Regions from separate parts of the Corynebacterium glutamicum ATCC 13032 genome, predicted to be linked through region 1. Evidence: riboswitches for the same ligand, from Rfam matches in the RefSeq annotation. Region 1 holds a riboswitch; each other region holds the start of a gene.
What was found. A riboswitch is a leader RNA that binds a small molecule or an ion and turns the genes downstream of it on or off. The one in region 1 is predicted to bind thiamine pyrophosphate.
Positions count from the first base shown of each region.

Region 2: linked by a shared signal. The riboswitch ahead of CGL_RS10130 (thiamine phosphate synthase) and the one ahead of thiM (hydroxyethylthiazole kinase) in region 1 are both predicted to bind thiamine pyrophosphate.
Region 3: linked by a shared signal. The riboswitch ahead of thiC (phosphomethylpyrimidine synthase ThiC) and the one ahead of thiM (hydroxyethylthiazole kinase) in region 1 are both predicted to bind thiamine pyrophosphate.
Region 4: linked by a shared signal. The riboswitch ahead of CGL_RS05380 (ECF transporter S component) and the one ahead of thiM (hydroxyethylthiazole kinase) in region 1 are both predicted to bind thiamine pyrophosphate.

Region 1 is NC_003450.3:1,540,453-1,544,664, reverse strand. It holds gene CGL_RS07330 (NAD(P)/FAD-dependent oxidoreductase) at 111-1,514, shown strand; TPP riboswitch at 1,642-1,749, shown strand; gene thiM (hydroxyethylthiazole kinase) at 1,743-2,549, shown strand; gene CGL_RS07320 (bifunctional hydroxymethylpyrimidine kinase/phosphomethylpyrimidine kinase) at 2,557-4,212, shown strand, end outside.
Region 2 is NC_003450.3:2,148,907-2,153,118, forward strand. It holds gene CGL_RS10120 (iron-siderophore ABC transporter substrate-binding protein) at 1-263, shown strand, start outside; gene rplS (50S ribosomal protein L19) at 725-1,066, opposite strand; TPP riboswitch at 1,315-1,428, shown strand; gene CGL_RS10130 (thiamine phosphate synthase) at 1,429-2,094, shown strand; gene thiO (glycine oxidase ThiO) at 2,091-3,215, shown strand; gene thiS (sulfur carrier protein ThiS) at 3,229-3,426, shown strand; gene CGL_RS10145 (thiazole synthase) at 3,428-4,210, shown strand; gene CGL_RS10150 (ThiF family adenylyltransferase) at 4,212-4,212, shown strand, end outside.
Region 3 is NC_003450.3:1,370,037-1,374,248, forward strand. It holds gene thiC (phosphomethylpyrimidine synthase ThiC) at 1-1,601, opposite strand, end outside; TPP riboswitch at 1,598-1,710, opposite strand; gene CGL_RS06515 (Abi family protein) at 1,940-2,290, opposite strand; SAM riboswitch class IV at 2,504-2,620, shown strand; gene CGL_RS06520 (hypothetical protein) at 2,637-3,098, shown strand; gene malP (maltodextrin phosphorylase MalP) at 3,311-4,212, opposite strand, start outside.
Region 4 is NC_003450.3:1,123,991-1,128,202, reverse strand. It holds gene CGL_RS05385 (ABC transporter ATP-binding protein) at 1-1,190, opposite strand, end outside; gene CGL_RS05380 (ECF transporter S component) at 1,191-1,796, opposite strand; TPP riboswitch at 1,788-1,897, opposite strand; gene CGL_RS05375 (4-hydroxybenzoate 3-monooxygenase) at 2,183-3,370, shown strand; gene CGL_RS05370 (MFS transporter) at 3,377-4,212, shown strand, end outside.

The DNA.
Region 1 (4,212 bases):
TATTGTTTAACGCGTACACGTGCTCAACACGACAACGCTTAAACGGCTGCACGCGTAACACGGCAGACCGCACAAGCTTTAAGATCCACGATCAGGAGACTTTGACAAATATGTCAGTTAACCCAACCCGCCCCGAAGGCGGCCGTCACCACGTCGTCGTCATCGGTTCTGGTTTTGGTGGCCTTTTTGCTGCCAAGAACCTGGCCAAGGCAGACGTCGATGTCACTCTGATTGACCGCACCAACCACCACCTCTTCCAGCCACTGCTGTACCAAGTGGCAACCGGTATCCTCTCCTCCGGTGAAATCGCACCTTCCACTCGACAGATCCTGGGCTCCCAGGAAAACGTCAACGTCATCAAGGGCGAAGTCACCGACATCAACGTCGAGTCCCAGACTGTGACCGCCTCCCTGGGCGAGTTCACCCGCGTTTTTGAGTACGATTCCTTGGTCGTTGGTGCTGGCGCAGGTCAGTCCTACTTCGGCAATGATCACTTCGCTGAGTTCGCACCTGGCATGAAGTCCATCGACGATGCACTGGAGATTCGTGCACGCATCATCGGTGCTTTCGAGCGCGCTGAGATCTGCGAGGATCCAGCTGAGCGCGAACGCCTGCTCACCTTCGTCGTTGTTGGCGCTGGCCCAACCGGTGTTGAGCTTGCTGGCCAGTTGGCTGAGATGGCTCACCGCACCCTTGCTGGTGAGTACAAGAACTTCAACACCAACTCCGCAAAGATCATCCTGCTTGATGGTGCTCCACAGGTTCTTCCTCCATTCGGTAAGCGCCTAGGCCGCAACGCACAGCGCACCCTGGAAAAGATGGGTGTCAACGTTCGCCTGAACGCTATGGTCACCAACGTTGACGCTACCTCGGTCACCTACAAGACCAAGGACGGCGAAGAGCACACCATCGAATCTTTCTGCAAGATTTGGTCCGCTGGTGTTGCGGCATCCCCACTGGGCAAGCTCGTCGCAGAGCAGACCGGTGTTGAGACCGACCGCGCAGGCCGCGTCATGGTTAACGATGACCTGTCTGTTGGCGATCAGAAGAACGTCTTCGTTGTTGGCGACATGATGAACTACAACAACCTCCCTGGTGTTGCTCAGGTAGCAATCCAGAGTGGTGAGTACGTTGCTGAGCAGATCGAAGCTGAGGTTGAAGGCCGCTCCAACACCGAGCGCGAAGCTTTCGATTACTTCGACAAGGGCTCCATGGCTACCATTTCCCGCTTCTCCGCAGTGGTGAAGATGGGCAAGGTTGAGGTCACCGGCTTCATCGGTTGGGTTCTGTGGTTGGCTGTTCACATCATGTTCCTGGTTGGCTTCCGCAACCGTTTCGTCTCCGCAATCAGCTGGGGCCTGAACGCACTGTCCCGCAAGCGTTGGAACCTGGCAACCACCCGCCAGCAGCTCCACTCACGCACCACGCTGTCCAAGTTCGCTCACGAGCTTGAGGAAGCATCTTCTGATCTTCCAATCGAGCTGCGCGACAACCAGCGTTTCAGCGGAAAGTAATTTTCTTACGACGCTGCGTAGTTAAAAAGCGTGACTCCCCACATTCTCGGGAGTCACGCTTTTTTGATTCTGCCCGCATTCTTGGACGTGTGATGTACGGCAGGTGAATTCCGCTTTGCTAGGCTGAATACTAGGCACGGGGTGCCAACCGGATGGAAAAATTCCGGAGGCTGAGAAAACACCCGTTGAACCTGCTCTAGCTCGTACTAGCGAAGGGATGGCCTTAACGTGGCTAACTCGTTTTTGGATTCTTTAACTCTTGTTCGACAAAACACTCCCCTTGTTCAGTGTTTGACCAACTCTGTGGTCATGCAATTCACGGCCAATGTGTTGCTTGCCGCGGGTGCGACCCCTGCGATGGTGGATACTCCAGCTGAATCGGCAGAATTCGCCGCTGTGGCCAATGGAGTGCTCATCAATGCGGGAACTCCTTCTGCGGAGCAATACCAAGGCATGACCAAGGCCATTGAGGGTGCACGAAAAGCTGGCACACCATGGGTGTTAGACCCAGTTGCTGTGGGTGGGTTGTCGGAGAGGACCAAGTATGCGGAGGGAATCGTCGATAAGCAGCCTGCCGCAATTCGTGGAAACGCCTCAGAGGTCGTGGCGCTTGCGGGGCTCGGTGCCGGTGGGCGCGGCGTAGACGCGACCGATTCCGTGGAAGTGGCGTTGGAGGCGGCGCAATTGTTGGCCAAGCGCACTGGTGGCGTCGTGGCTGTCTCTGGTGCGGAGGACTTGATTGTGTCTGCGGATCGGGTGACGTGGTTGCGTTCGGGGGATCCGATGTTGCAGCTGGTGATTGGCACTGGATGCTCTTTGGGCGCGCTGACAGCTGCATATCTAGGCGCCACGGTTGACTCAGATATTTCCGCGCACGATGCTGTGTTGGCTGCGCATGCCCATGTGGGTGCTGCTGGCCAGATTGCAGCACAGAAGGCATCGGCGCCAGGCAGCTTTGCGGTGGCGTTTATTGATGCGCTTTATGACGTGGATGCCCAGGCTGTGGCCTCGTTGGTTGATGTGCGAGAGGCCTGAAAAGTACGTGACTGATTTTTCTTTGTATCTGGTCACCGATCCCGTTTTGGGTGGCGGGCCAGAAAAAGTAGCTGGAATTGTTGACAGCGCAATTTCCGGCGGAGTTTCTGTGGTGCAGCTGCGCGATAAGAACTCAGGCGTGGAAGATGTTCGTGCGGCAGCAAAGGAGCTGAAAGAACTCTGCGATGCTCGCGGGGTGGCGCTTGTTGTCAACGATTACTTAGATATCGCCGTTGAGCTGGGTCTTCACCTGCACATTGGTCAAGGCGATACACCTTATACGCAAGCACGGGAGCTGCTTCCAGCTCATCTTGAATTGGGTTTGAGCATTGAAAACCTGGATCAATTGCATGCTGTGATCGCGCAGTGCGCCGAGACTGGTGTGGCATTGCCCGATGTGATTGGCATTGGTCCGGTGGCCTCTACTGCGACCAAACCAGATGCGGCACCCGCATTGGGTGTGGAGGGCATCGCTGAGATCGCCGCTGTAGCTCAAGACCACGGCATCGCATCAGTAGCTATTGGAGGCGTTGGTCTACGCAACGCGGCCGAACTCGCTGCTACGCCCATCGACGGTCTGTGCGTGGTCTCTGAAATCATGACCGCCGCCAATCCAGCAGCTGCGGCAACTCGCCTGCGGACTGCTTTTCAACCTACTTTCTCGCCTGAAACTCAAACTGAACTCTCTCAAACAGAACTCCAAGGAGCCTTCGTGAATTCGCCTTCTGCCCCACGTGTGTTGTCTATTGCAGGCACTGATCCCACAGGTGGTGCAGGTATTCAGGCTGATCTGAAGTCCATTGCAGCAGGTGGCGGCTACGGCATGTGCGTTGTGACCTCGCTGGTCGCGCAAAACACCCACGGCGTCAACACGATCCACACCCCACCCTTGACCTTTTTGGAAGAACAGCTGGAAGCGGTCTTTTCCGATGTCACCGTCGATGCCATCAAGCTCGGCATGTTGGGCTCTGCCGACACCGTCGATCTGGTGGCTTCATGGCTTGGTTCCCACGAGCACGGTCCCGTGGTGCTTGATCCCGTCATGATCGCCACCAGCGGTGATCGCCTACTGGATGCGAGCGCTGAAGAATCGCTGCGCCGCCTGGCCGTGCACGTCGATGTGGTCACCCCGAATATCCCCGAACTTGCCGTGTTGTGCGACAGTGCTCCTGCCATCACCATGGATGAGGCCATTGCTCAGGCTCAGGGATTTGCGCGGACTCATGACACCATCGTCATTGTCAAGGGTGGACATCTGACTGGCGCGCTTGCTGATAACGCTGTCGTGCGCCCCGACGGCTCGGTGTTCCAGGTGGAAAACCTGCGTGTCAACACCACCAACTCCCATGGCACAGGCTGTTCGCTCTCTGCGTCACTTGCCACCAAGATCGCCGCCGGCGAAAGCGTGGAAAAAGCCCTCGAGTGGTCCACGCGTTGGCTCAACGAGGCGCTCCGCCACGCCGATCACTTGGCTGTAGGTACTGGAAACGGCCCTGTCGACCACGGTCACCTGGCACGACGCATGACCCACGCGGCGGAAACCACTCCCTGGGCACACCTTCGGGCTCCGCGCCTAGACGGCGCCACCGCGGCAAGTTTCACCACACCCTCCACGGTAAAAAGCCCAGCTCCACGCATCGAACCTGCCGGGCCTTTCACGCGC
Region 2 (4,212 bases), 610 kb from region 1:
CCCGCCCAGAAAACCAGCAGTTCACCGACACGGCAGGTCAAGACCTCTCCGCTGAGCTCATTGCCCAAGCTGATGCCGACTGGCTTTTCTACGGCATCAAAGAAGGCAACATCAACCCTGAAGACACCCCATTGTGGACTTCACTCAAAGCGGTTCAGTCCAACCAAGCAATCCCAGTTGACGGCGATTCCTGGTACCTCAACGCATCCCTCGTGTCGGCTGAAATCATCCTCCAAGGCCTCAAAGACAACGTCACCGTCTAAGCCGATTTAAGGGCCTCAAATTTCCGAATGGGCGTTCCCCTCATCATGACACCGAAGGGCCCTTAGAATCGATTCTATGAGGTCACTTTTTGTGGGCCCAAACTCAAATTTTAGTTTGCTCCAGAGGAAACCAGACAGGCGTGCCCATAGTTGTCGAAATCGACAAGTTTTGGCACGTGTATCCGGTTATCGGAGCCTCAAACCAAACAGGCGTGCCCAAATCCCCCAAATCACGGAAGTTTTGGCACCCCTGTTTGGTTTTTCCTTTTGGTCGCCCCGAAATGACCCCACCCAAGTCTTATCCGAGTTTCCTGCGGGATGAACGCGGGATAAATGCGGGATAAACCCCACAAAACCCCACAAAACCCACCCCAAGAAACAAAGAAACCCCCAACCAATCACTTAAAGTGACTGGTCAGGGGTCTGTTAAGTACTAGAAGCACCTAACAAACGCTAAATAATTAGCGCTTCTCCTTAATACGTGCAGCCTTGCCGCGCAGTTCGCGCAGGTAGTACAGCTTCGCACGACGAACGTCACCACGACGAATGACCTCGATCTTCTCGATGTTTGGGGAGTGTACTGGGAAGGTACGCTCAACACCGATGCCGAAGGAAACCTTACGTACGGTGAAGGTCTCGCGGATTCCGCCGCCCTGACGGCGAATGACAACACCCTTGAACAGCTGGGTACGGGTGGTGGTGCCTTCGATGACCTTGACGTGTACGTCGAGGGTGTCGCCGGCGCGGAATGCAGGAACGTCGTCGCGCAGGGATGCTGCGTCGATCTTATCCAGAATGTTCATATAAACAATCCTTTTACTAGTAGGGAAAGAGGACCCTGGCGGCACTTCCCCAGGTTTGGGGTGCTCGGCCGGTTCGTTTCCGTTTCAATTTTCGAGGCTGTCACGTTTGCCCAACGTGAGTTGGGGTTTGCACAGTCAACTGAAATATTCTTTCACATGTGCGCCTTGGTTTTCAAACTGGGGTCTGCTCCCCTCACTTGGGTGCACTAACCGTTGACAAATCTTGGTTGTCGGGCTTGACTGGTGGCGACTTACCCCACGGGTGCCCAATGCATTGGGCTGAGATTGCGCGCTGTTGCTGCGCGGGACCGTTCGAACCTGTCTGGTTAACACCAGCGAAGGAAGCGAGGATTGATTGTCCCGTGTTTGAAAATCGTTTTGACCTGCGTTGTTATGTTGTGACTGGTGCGGGCTCGGTGGATGAGGTTGTGCACACTGCGTCTGCTGCGGCTCGTGGTGGCGCGGGTGTGGTGCAGGTGCGTTCAAAGCCTATTTCGCCAGAAGCGATGAGGGAGTTGGCATCAAAGGTTGCGCTTGAGGTTGCGCGGTGCAGCCCAACAACGAGGGTGCTTATCGACGACCACCTCCACGTTGCTTCTTCCTTAATGCGCGAAGGACTCCCGATTCACGGTGTGCATCTTGGGCAGGATGATATGTCGGTGCTTGAGGCTCGTGAGTTGTTGGGGCCTGAGGCGATCATTGGGTTGACTACTGGAACCCTAGAACTTGTGGCGGCGGCGAATGAGCTGTCCGATGTGTTGGATTACATCGGTGCTGGGCCGTTTCGGAAGACTCCCACCAAGGATTCAGGTCGGCCACCGATTGGCCTTGCGGGTTATCCCCCTTTGGTGGAATTGTCCAAGGTGCCGATCGTTGCGATTGGTGATGTCACCCCTGCCGATGTGCGCGCTCTCAGCGCAACCGGTGTGGCTGGCGTTGCCATGGTGCGGGCTTTTTCTGAATCTGATGATCCACAGCAGGTCGCTGAAAATGTGGTGGCTAACTTTGAATTAGGAAGGCTCTCATGAAGAAGCATGCGATTATTATCGGCGGCGGAATCATTGGGTTGACCACCTGCTTTGAATTCCAGGAGGCTGGTTACCAAGTCACGTTGATTGATCCTGACCCAATTTCCGGTGCGACTCATCATGCCGGCGGAATGTTGGCCCCCACCGCGGAGGTGCAGTATCAGCAACATGATCTGATTTTGTTGATGAAGGAATCCGCTCGCCTATACCCAGACCTCCTCCAAAGAGTGTCTAAATACACTGACTTGCCCACTGGGTATCGCACTGATGGAACCCTTCTTATCGGTGCGGACCGCGCGGATGGCATGCATGTTGCGGAGTTGATTAAGTACATGCATTTGAAGGATTTGCCTGTCGATGTGTTGACTACTCGTCAGGCAAGGGCTGCGGAGCCAGCGTTGTCGCCGAGGATTTCTAAGGTGGTCAGCATTGATGGGGATCATCAGCTGTCGCCGCGTCTGTATGCCCGGGCGTTATTGGATGCCATTTTGCAACGCGGTGCGGAGCATATTGCCGACGCTGTGATCTCTATTGATGGCCACGATCCGTGTTTGACCGTGACGATGAATTCGGGGGTGAGGGTTGCGTCGAAAAGCGTTGTTGTTTTGGCGGCGGGCCTGGGCGCCGCAAGCATTCCCGGCTGGTTTGAGGGCGCGAACCCATTGCAGTTGAGGCCGGTGTACGGCGATATTGTGCGCGTGCGCGTGCCGGAGCGACTGCAGCCGATGGTCACCAAGGTGGTGCGCGGGTTTGTGGAAGATCGTCAGATTTATATCATTCCGCGTACCGATGGCACCCTCGCGATCGGCGCGACAAGCCGTGAGGATCACCCGCAACCTCGAACGGGCGCAGTGCATGATTTGCTACGCGATGCTATCCGTTTGATTCCGGGCATTGAAGAAACCGAATTTATCGAAGTCACCTGCGGCGCCCGCCCCGGCACCCCGGATGACCTGCCGTACCTGGGATGGGTTGGATCCAATGTGATTGCGTCCACAGGATATTTCCGCCATGGAATTTTGCTGTCAGCCCTTGGTGCACGCGCTGCCGTTGATATGGCAACCAACCAGCCACTGTTCCCCACTCTTGATGTGTGCGATCCGTTTCGCCACCAAATTTAAGGATTTTTCACAAGTGATTACCTACACCTTCAATGGCACATCTATGCGCTCTTCCGAATTGACCGTGGAGCAATTGGTCCACCAAGAAATCGGCCACGACACTGGAGTCGCCGTGGCAATCAACGCCGCGGTCGTACCCAGATCCCAGTGGTCACGCGCCATTTGTGACAACGATTCCGTAGAAGTTCTCACCGCAATTCAGGGAGGTTAAAATGCTGCATATTGCTGATAAAACTTTCGATTCCCACCTCATCATGGGCACCGGCGGAGCCACCTCTCAGGCGTTGCTGGAGGAATCCCTTGTCGCCAGTGGAACTCAATTGACCACCGTGGCGATGCGTCGACACCAAGCAACCACCTCTAGCGGAGAATCCATCTTTGCCATGCTGCGCCGCCTCGAGATCGCCCTTCTCCCCAATACTGCAGGCTGCCGCACTGCCCGCGACGCCGTCCTCACTGCACAATTGGCTCGGGAAGCCCTCGATACCAACTGGGTGAAAGTGGAGGTCATCGCCGATGAACACACATTGCTGCCCGACACCGTTGAGCTTCTTGATGCCTGCGAACTCCTCGTCCACGACGGCTTCACCGTTCTGGCTTACACCTCTGACGATCCCATCACTGCCAGCCGACTAGAAGACTGTGGCGTTGCAGCTGTCATGCCATTGGGCTCCCCGATCGGAACCGGCCTGGGCATTCTCAACCCGCACAACATTGAACTGATTTGCAGCCGCGCGAGCGTACCCGTGATCCTCGACGCCGGTGTAGGCACTGCCTCTGATGCCACACTCGCAATGGAACTCGGCTGCGACGGCGTCCTTCTGGCCTCCGCTATCAACCGCGCCCAAAATCCCGTCGCGATGGCCGAATCCATGTTCCACGCCGTTGAAGCCGGAAGATTAGCCGCCCAAGCAGGCCGGATCCCGCAACGCCAACATGCGGTGGCCTCATCAAGTTTTGAAGGTTTGGCATCCTGGGCGGAGCAGGTGCTTTAACA
Region 3 (4,212 bases), 170 kb from region 1:
ATTCGCATGGAGCAGAACTTCGGGCCACACATTGAACAGAAGTGTGCGGTTTTCGCAGGCTCTGCCGGCAGGGTTTCGTCGTGATAAGCGATTGCAGTGTCGGGGTCGAGGGAGAGCGCAAACTGATCATTCCAACGGAATTCAAAACGCGCTTTACTCATGGCGTCGTCCCAGGCACGCGCGCCGGGATGACCCTTGGCCACATCTGCTGCGTGGGCAGCGAGCTTGTAGGTGATTACGCCGGTTTTGACGTCGTCACGGTTGGGCAGGCCAAGGTGTTCTTTCGGGGTGACATAACACAGCATGGCGGTGCCACCCATGGCGATGTGAGCTGCACCAATGGCAGAAGTGATGTGGTCATAACCTGGAGCGATGTCGGTAACTAGTGGTCCAAGAGTGTAAAAAGGTGCGTCCGCTGCCCACTTTTGTTCCAGCTCGTTGTTTTCCTGGATCATGTTTAGTGGCACGTGTCCAGGTCCTTCGACCATTACTTGTACATCGTATTCCCAGGCGCGTTGGGTGAGCTCACCAATGGTTTTCAGCTCGGCGAATTGCGCGGCGTCGTTGGCATCGGCAAGCGATCCGGGGCGTAGGCCATCACCGAGGGAGAATGCGACGTCATATTGTGCAAAGATTTCGCACAGCTCGTCGAAATGCTCGTAGAGGAATGATTCGCGGTGATGCGCCAGACACCAACCGGCCATAATGGATCCGCCGCGGGAGACAATGCCGGTGACACGACGGGTAGTCAGTGGGATATAAGCCAGCAGGACGCCGGCGTGGATGGTCATATAGTCCACGCCTTGTTCACACTGCTCAATGATGGTATCGCGGAATACTTCCCAGTTAAGGTCTGCGGCCACGCCATTTACTTTTTCCAGCGCTTGGTAGATCGGGACGGTGCCGATAGGAACGGGGGAGTTGCGGATAATCCATTCGCGGGTGGTGTGAATATCATCGCCGGTGGATAGATCCATCACGGTATCGGCACCCCAGCGCGTGGCCCACTGCAGCTTGGACACCTCTTCCTCGATTGAAGAGGTGACCGCAGAATTGCCAATATTGGCGTTGATTTTGGTCAAAAATTTGCGACCAATAATCATCGGTTCAGATTCGGGGTGGTTGACGTTGTTGGGAATAATGGCCCGACCGCGCGCCACCTCAGAGCGCACAAACTCCGCATCAACGTGTTCGCGCAGCGCTACAAACTCCATTTCACGAGTAATCACGCCAGCACGTGCATAGGCCATTTGGGTGACTCTTTTGCCAGGTAGCGCCTTCAAAGGAGCTGGTTTTTGGCCTTTCCACTCAGCCGAAGCTTGACCTCGACGCATTGCCGAGCGGCCGTCGTCGATAAGCAAACGCTCGCGCCCCTGATAGGTGGCAACGTCGCCGCGGGCGGTGATCCATGACTCGCGCAGCCGCGGAAGTCCCTGCTTGGGGTTGGTTTCTGGGCCACGGGTGCGGTAGATGCGGAAGGGTTCGTTGGGGCCGCTTGGCGAGTCATCGAGGCGGATTTCGGTCTCCGGGACCTCGAGACCGTCCTTGCGGATGGGGGAGTAGCTATGTTTCGGGTGGATCTCATTTTGGGTAGGCGTCATTGCACCATTCCTCTCTTCCTTCGCCGGTGCTAACCGGACAGGTTCAAACGGTGCTCGCGCAGCAATCAGCGCGATCTCAGCCCGTGCTCGGGCGCCCGTGGGGACTGCCTTCAAAACTAGCGCGTTGCACGCGTGCGCGTAAAAGTTACCCCCTTGCGGGGGTTAAGAGAGGGCGCTTTTCGACGCGGTGATGGTGGGGTACGCCTACGTAGTGGTTCTAACTCGGCCGTTGCTTGCGAATCTCAGACACCCGTGAGTGGTCTTGAATCCAATTAGTGGCATCTTTCTCAATCCAAGAGGCGACATTAAAAACTGCTGAATCAAACATATTGAGGTTCCTATCGTCGACGTCTAAATGTGACTTGCTGAGCGGTGATAATTTTCCCAGGAGAATCGTTTGTTTTAGTTCTTCTTTTGGCGGTTGTTAGAGCTTTTTTGAACTGTTGAGCAAATCTAAAATAGCTATCATCTTCAAACCAGAAGGGGCCACGAGCAGATCGTAATTGGGCGTCAACCCTGTTTCTTAAAAGCACTTCTACATGTTGTATATCTTCTAAATATGCTTTAGATAACTGGGTATTCCAGATGTAAAAACCTTCGGGATTTTCAGAATTTCGGTATGTATTCATTCTAGGGATGGAGAACCACTGTTCGAGCTCTGCGATAGATGTAGGGGAGTTGCCAGTCACGTCGCCAAGGTCTTACACTTAGGATTCCTAAGCCCCGGAGTGATCCCTACCATTTTGGTACGTCACCGGGGCTCTTGTTTTTTCTTCAAGCGCTCGTCTCTGATGTCCTGAAAGAGTGGCTAGGGTATCGGTGAATCCATCGACACAAAAGGATTGGGACATTATAAATTCGGCTTGCATCTAGACCAAGCTGTCTGCTAATGTCGATTTTACGATCAAGAAGATCAGCCGCAAGCCCTTCGGCAGGCTGACTGGCAACCGCGCATCGCGCACGGTGCCCCCGAAGGAAGATCGGCTCTGTACTCAAAAGAATGCAGAGAAGAGCGATTTTTTGAAGGAGATTCCCATGGGGAATATTTCTGCTAAGCCTCCATTGCCCAATAGCTGCGGACATCATTTACCAGGACACGAACCCTACTACCTACAAGTAAAGGTTTTGCGCGAAAGGGCGACATGGGAGCCAGTTACTAACCTGCGTATGGATGGCCAGTTCGTCGAGTTTGATGCTGGTGGGGAACATATTCGTGGTTGGAATCATGATCCGGCTCGGATGGAATGGTTTGTAAAAAATGGTGGTCTGGCTGAATGGAGTGGATCTAGTCCAACCAGTCGCCTCATGCGTTTTGAGTCCAAAAATGGGCATTACATGGTCAGTATTGGTCCGAAGTACGACCGCAATGGTTGTTATGGCAATATTTCCCTGGGGATAGTGCCAACAAGCCCGGGCCTGGATTTTCACGAAGGATTTAAACAGGCTTTAGAGGCTTTCAAGTATGTTGAGCGGGAATATGGCACTGAACAGGATTAGGTAGAAATAACCGCGCGGTTTGATCAGGCGCCTCCCGCGCGGGAAACTATTTTTCAGGGGCACGAAGCGCGCTTTTCGACGAAGCCCCTTGCCATTGTGGGAAATAAGAATGCCCACCAACACTCGTCGAAAAGCCCTCTTTTAAACCCCTTAACCCCAAAAAACGGCTAACCCAAAAGGGTTAGCCGTTTGTTAGAAGCGGAGGTTAAAACCTACTTCTTAACAGCAGGAGTTGGCTCGAGCTTCCAGATCTCGGTGGCATAATCGCGGATGGTGCGGTCGGAGGAGAAACGGCCGGACTCGCAAATGTTGATCCAGGCCATGCGTGCCCAACCCAGGGGATCGGAGGCGTAGTCGGCGGCCATACGGTCGCGGGTCTCGCGGTAATCTGCGAAATCGCCAAGCACGTAGTAGGTGTCGCTGGCGTCTTTTCCATAACCGTGGATCAAGGAATGCTTGAGGTCGTAGAACAAACCACTGTTGTTGTCGTTGAGGGTGCCGTTATCCAGGGCGTCCAATGCGCGCTTGAGGCCAGGGACGGTCTCATAGAGCTCATATGGCTCGTAGCTTTCGCGCAGGGCTGGCAATTCTTCCACGCGAGCACCGAAGATATAGGCGTTTTCCTCGCCCACAGAATCCACGATCTCTACGTTGGCGCCGTCCATGGTGCCCAGGGTGAGGGCGCCGTTCATCATGAACTTCATGTTGGAGGTACCGCTGGCTTCCTTGCCGGCGGTGGAAATCTGTTCGGAGACATCAGACGCAGGCAAGATGTGCTCAGCAGGGGAGACGTTGTAGTTCTCTACAAAGACCACCTTGAGCAGCGGGGAGACCTCAGGATCGTTGTTTACCAAGTCAGCAATAGAGTTGATGAGCTTGATAATCGCCTTGGCGCGGACATAACCCGGCGCGGCCTTGGCGCCAAAGATGACAGTGCGTGCTGGGATGTCGGTGAGGCCATCTTCCTTAATACGGAAGTAAAGGTCTAGTACGTAGAGCGCGTTCATGAGCTGGCGCTTGTACTCGTGGAGGCGCTTAATCTGCACGTCAAAGATGGATTCTGGATCAATCTCAATGCCCTGGCGCTCGAGGATCCACTCGGCGAAGTCTTGCT
Region 4 (4,212 bases), 420 kb from region 1:
GGCTCATCCAAAATGAGAAGTTTCGGTGCTGCCACCAAGGCTGTCGCCACAGATAGGCGGCGCTTTTCTCCACCACTCAAGGTAAACGGATTGGCGTTTTCCAAGTGGCGGAGGCGCAAACGATCAAGCAGCTCCTCGATGCGCTCGCTTGCATCGACTTTCATGATTTTCGGCCCAATTTCTAGCTCATCACGCACAGTGCGCGCCACAAATTGGTGCTCTGGATCCTGAAAGACAGTGCCAATACGTGCAGCTAGATCAGCTGAACGCCACTTGTGCGGGGGCGTGTTAAGGCCGCCGCGCACCGTGTCAGAGAGTTCCAGCTGCCCACTTTTCGGCGGAAGCAATCCACCCATGGTCAGCGCAAGTGTGGATTTTCCAGCGCCATTCGGCCCGGTGATCACCGTCGAGGCGCCTTCCGGCACCTCAAAACTACGCAGGCCGCCCCAGGTGCACAGCAAATCATTCGCCCACAAGATCGGTTTGCTTGTCGACGGCTGCGCCCCAGGCAACTGGCCCACCTTGATCAACTCTGCAGGTTGGACATCTTCGCCGTCAGTAATACTGATGATCCGGTCAATGATGTTGACCCACAGCTCATGGCGGTGTTCCACCACGATGAGTGTTGCTCCAGTTTCCTGAACAACGCGATCCACTGCTGCGACCACATCTTTTTGGCCTTGAGGATCAAGGTTTGCGGTGGGTTCATCAAGCAGAATCAGACGAGCACCCATGGCGATCACACCGGCAAGAGCGAGGCGTTGTTTTTGGCCACCGGAAAGATATTTCGTGGGGTGGCTCAGTGGTAGATCCAAGCCCACCAATTCAAGTGCTCGTTCCACCCGTGGCCAGATTTCCTCGCGCGGAATTTGGAGGTTTTCGCAGCCAAACGCCACATCATCGCCGATGCGGGAGGCGATGACTTGGGAATCTGGATCTTGGAGAACCAAACCGATGGAGGGGGCGTCGACAAGCAATTCGCCCGTAGAAACGCCCTCATCAGAACCGCCTAAAACGCCAGCGAGCGCGGCGAGTAGCGTGGATTTTCCGGCGCCGGAAGCGCCGGTGAGCAGGATGCGTTCACCAGGTGCGATCTCGAAGTTGATGTCTTTGAGCGCGGGGTTTTCCCGGGAAGCATGGCGGTAGCCAAAGTTGCGCGCAACAACGCGCGTTCCAAGTGCGGTGGTCATTTATACCTCGCGGCCAGCGGCGAAACGATCAAGTGCACCAGTCCTCGCCAACGCGCGGACCAGGTACCAGCTGAGCAGGCCGGCAAGGATCGCACCGGAAATAAGGACAGTGGTGGAATAGATGATGTTGAAGGACATCGTCTTTGCGAGGTTTCCGTAGAAGAACATTTCCAGGAAAATTGCGCCGCCACCTGCGCCCATACCTGCAAGCATGGTGGTGGGCAGGCTGTAGCGACGGTAGAGGAACAGCGCGAAGATGATTTCAGCGCCGATTCCCTGCGCCAAGCCGGAGTAAATGGTGGAGATACCAAACTGTGAAGCAAGCGCTGCAGAGACACATGCGGCCACTACTTCAACGAAAATTGCGGCACCCGGCTTGCGGATAACCAACCCACCGAGCACACCACCGAGCAGCCAAATACCAATGGCGATGCCGCCAAGGCCTGGTGTGAGTGCGTGAAATGCGGTGGTCCAGGCGTAGCCGATGGAATTCCACACGATGAAAATCAATCCGCAGGCGACACCCAAAACGGATGCGATGACGATGTCAATAACACGCCAGGAAGACTTTGGTTGATTAGTTTTTTGCATGGCAGGACTAGCCATATTTTTCCTCCCTATCGCCGGCATTATCCGGATCAGGTTCGACGGTCGTGGCTATGCCAGATCTCAGCCCGGATTTTCACCGAGCACCCGTGTCTATGAAATTTAAGTACGCGTTCACAGTAGCTTAAACCAATTGGAAATCCTAGAAACTGACCTAGATTAATACATAACCACCCCAACCCCTGACACACACCCCTAATTACACCCTGGCAGCATGAGCTGAAACGCTTTTCCGCTGGCTGTGACTTCAACCTCAGAAAATGCCTGGTTCGCAAGGCGAACAGGTTGTCACGGAATGCACTTTCACTTACATTGAGTCCCAAATCACTGTGAGGTGCACCATTTAATGGACTTCACCTCCAGTGGGTCAATGAAAGGAGTTCCCCATGAACCACGTACCAGTGGCAATTATTGGCGCAGGACCAGCAGGACTAACCCTCGCCCACCTCCTCCACCTTCAAGGTGTGGAATCAATCGTCTTTGAATCCCGCACCCGCAAGGACGTCGAAGAAACCGTCCGAGCAGGCATCCTGGAACAAGGCACCCTGAATCTGATGCGCGAAACCGGAGTCGGCGCACGCATGGAAGCAGAAGCCGATCACGATGAAGCAATCGACATCTCCATCAACAATGAGCGCACCCGCATTCCGCTGACCGAACTCACCGGCCACAAGGTTGCGATCTACCCGCAGCACGAATACCTCAAAGATTTCATTGCCAAGCGCATCGAAGATGGCGGCGAACTCCTTTTCACCACCACTGTTGATTCCGTAGAAAACTACGAAGGCGACCTCGCCAAGGTGACCTACACCGAAGCCGATGGTTCCTCCACCACCATCACCGCCGACTACGTCATCGCAGCTGACGGCTCCAACTCCCCTTACCGCAAGCTGATCACCGAAGACGGTGGCGTGCGCGCCCGCCATGAATACCCTTACGCATGGTTCGGCATTTTGGTGGAAGCACCAAAAACCCAAAAGGAACTCATCTACGCAACCCACCCTGAGGGCTTTGCGCTGATCTCCACCCGTACCGATGAAATCCAGCGCTACTACCTGCAGTGCAACCCTGACGACACCCCAGACATGTGGCCCGATGACCGCATTTGGGAACAGCTGCACCTGCGTGCGGACTCCCCTGGCATCACCGTGTCTGAAGGGCGCATCTTTGACAAGGCCGTGCTGCGTTTCCGCTCCGCGGTCACCGAACCAATGCAAAAGGGACGCCTCTTCCTTGCTGGCGATGCTGCACACACCGTGCCGCCAACCGGAGCTAAGGGCCTCAACTTGGCTGTTGCCGATGTCTCAGTACTCGCGCCAGCACTGGTTCGTGCCCTGAAGAAGAAGGACACCGGCTTGCTCGATAGCTACACCTCCCTGGCAGTCCCCCGCATCTGGAAAGCACAGCACTTCTCCTACTGGATGAGCTCCATGCTCCACGCAGTACCCGGCGAAGATCACTTTGCCACCCAGCGCCGATTCGCTGAATTGCGCTCCGTCCTAGAATCCCAATCCGGCCAACGCTACCTCGCAGAGCAGTACGTTGGGCGCGACCTACCACGCTTCGAGGTATAAACGCTCGTGTCAACGACCACCCCAACCCGCGCAACCAAAAGTGTCGGAACAGTTCTCGCACTCCTGTGGTTCGCAATTGTCCTCGACGGCTTTGACCTAGTCGTCCTGGGTGCAACAATCCCGTCCATGCTGGAGGATCCCGCGTGGGATCTCACTGCTGGACAGGCCACACAGATTTCCACCATCGGCCTCGTCGGCATGACCATTGGCGCACTGACCATCGGTTTCTTAACGGACCGTCTGGGTCGACGCCGTGTCATGCTGTTCTCTGTGGCAGTATTTTCTGTATTCACTCTCCTGCTGGCATTCACCACCAACGTCCAGCTCTTCAGCCTGTGGCGTTTCCTCGCAGGTGTTGGCCTTGGTGGAGCACTCCCCACCGCAATTGCCATGGTGACCGAGTTCCGCCCCGGCACCAAAGCGGGCTCTGCATCCACCACCTTGATGACCGGCTACCACGTCGGCGCAGTAGCAACCGCCTTCCTTGGCCTCTTCCTTATCGACGGCTTTGGTTGGCACTCCATGTTCATCGCAGGTGCCGTACCAGGACTGATCCTGCTACCACTGCTGTACTTCTTCCTTCCAGAATCCCCGCAGTACCTCAAAATCTCCGGCAAGTTGGATGAGGCGCAGGCAGTTGCAGCATCTTATGGACTTTCCCTGGATGATGATCTTGATCGCGAACACGAAGAAGAACTCGGCGAGTCCTCCTCACTTTCCTCCCTGTTCAAGCCCTCGTTCCGCCGCAACACCCTGGCGATTTGGGGCACCTCATTCATGGGACTCCTCCTGGTCTACGGCCTGAACACATGGCTGCCACAAATCATGCGCCAAGCAGACTA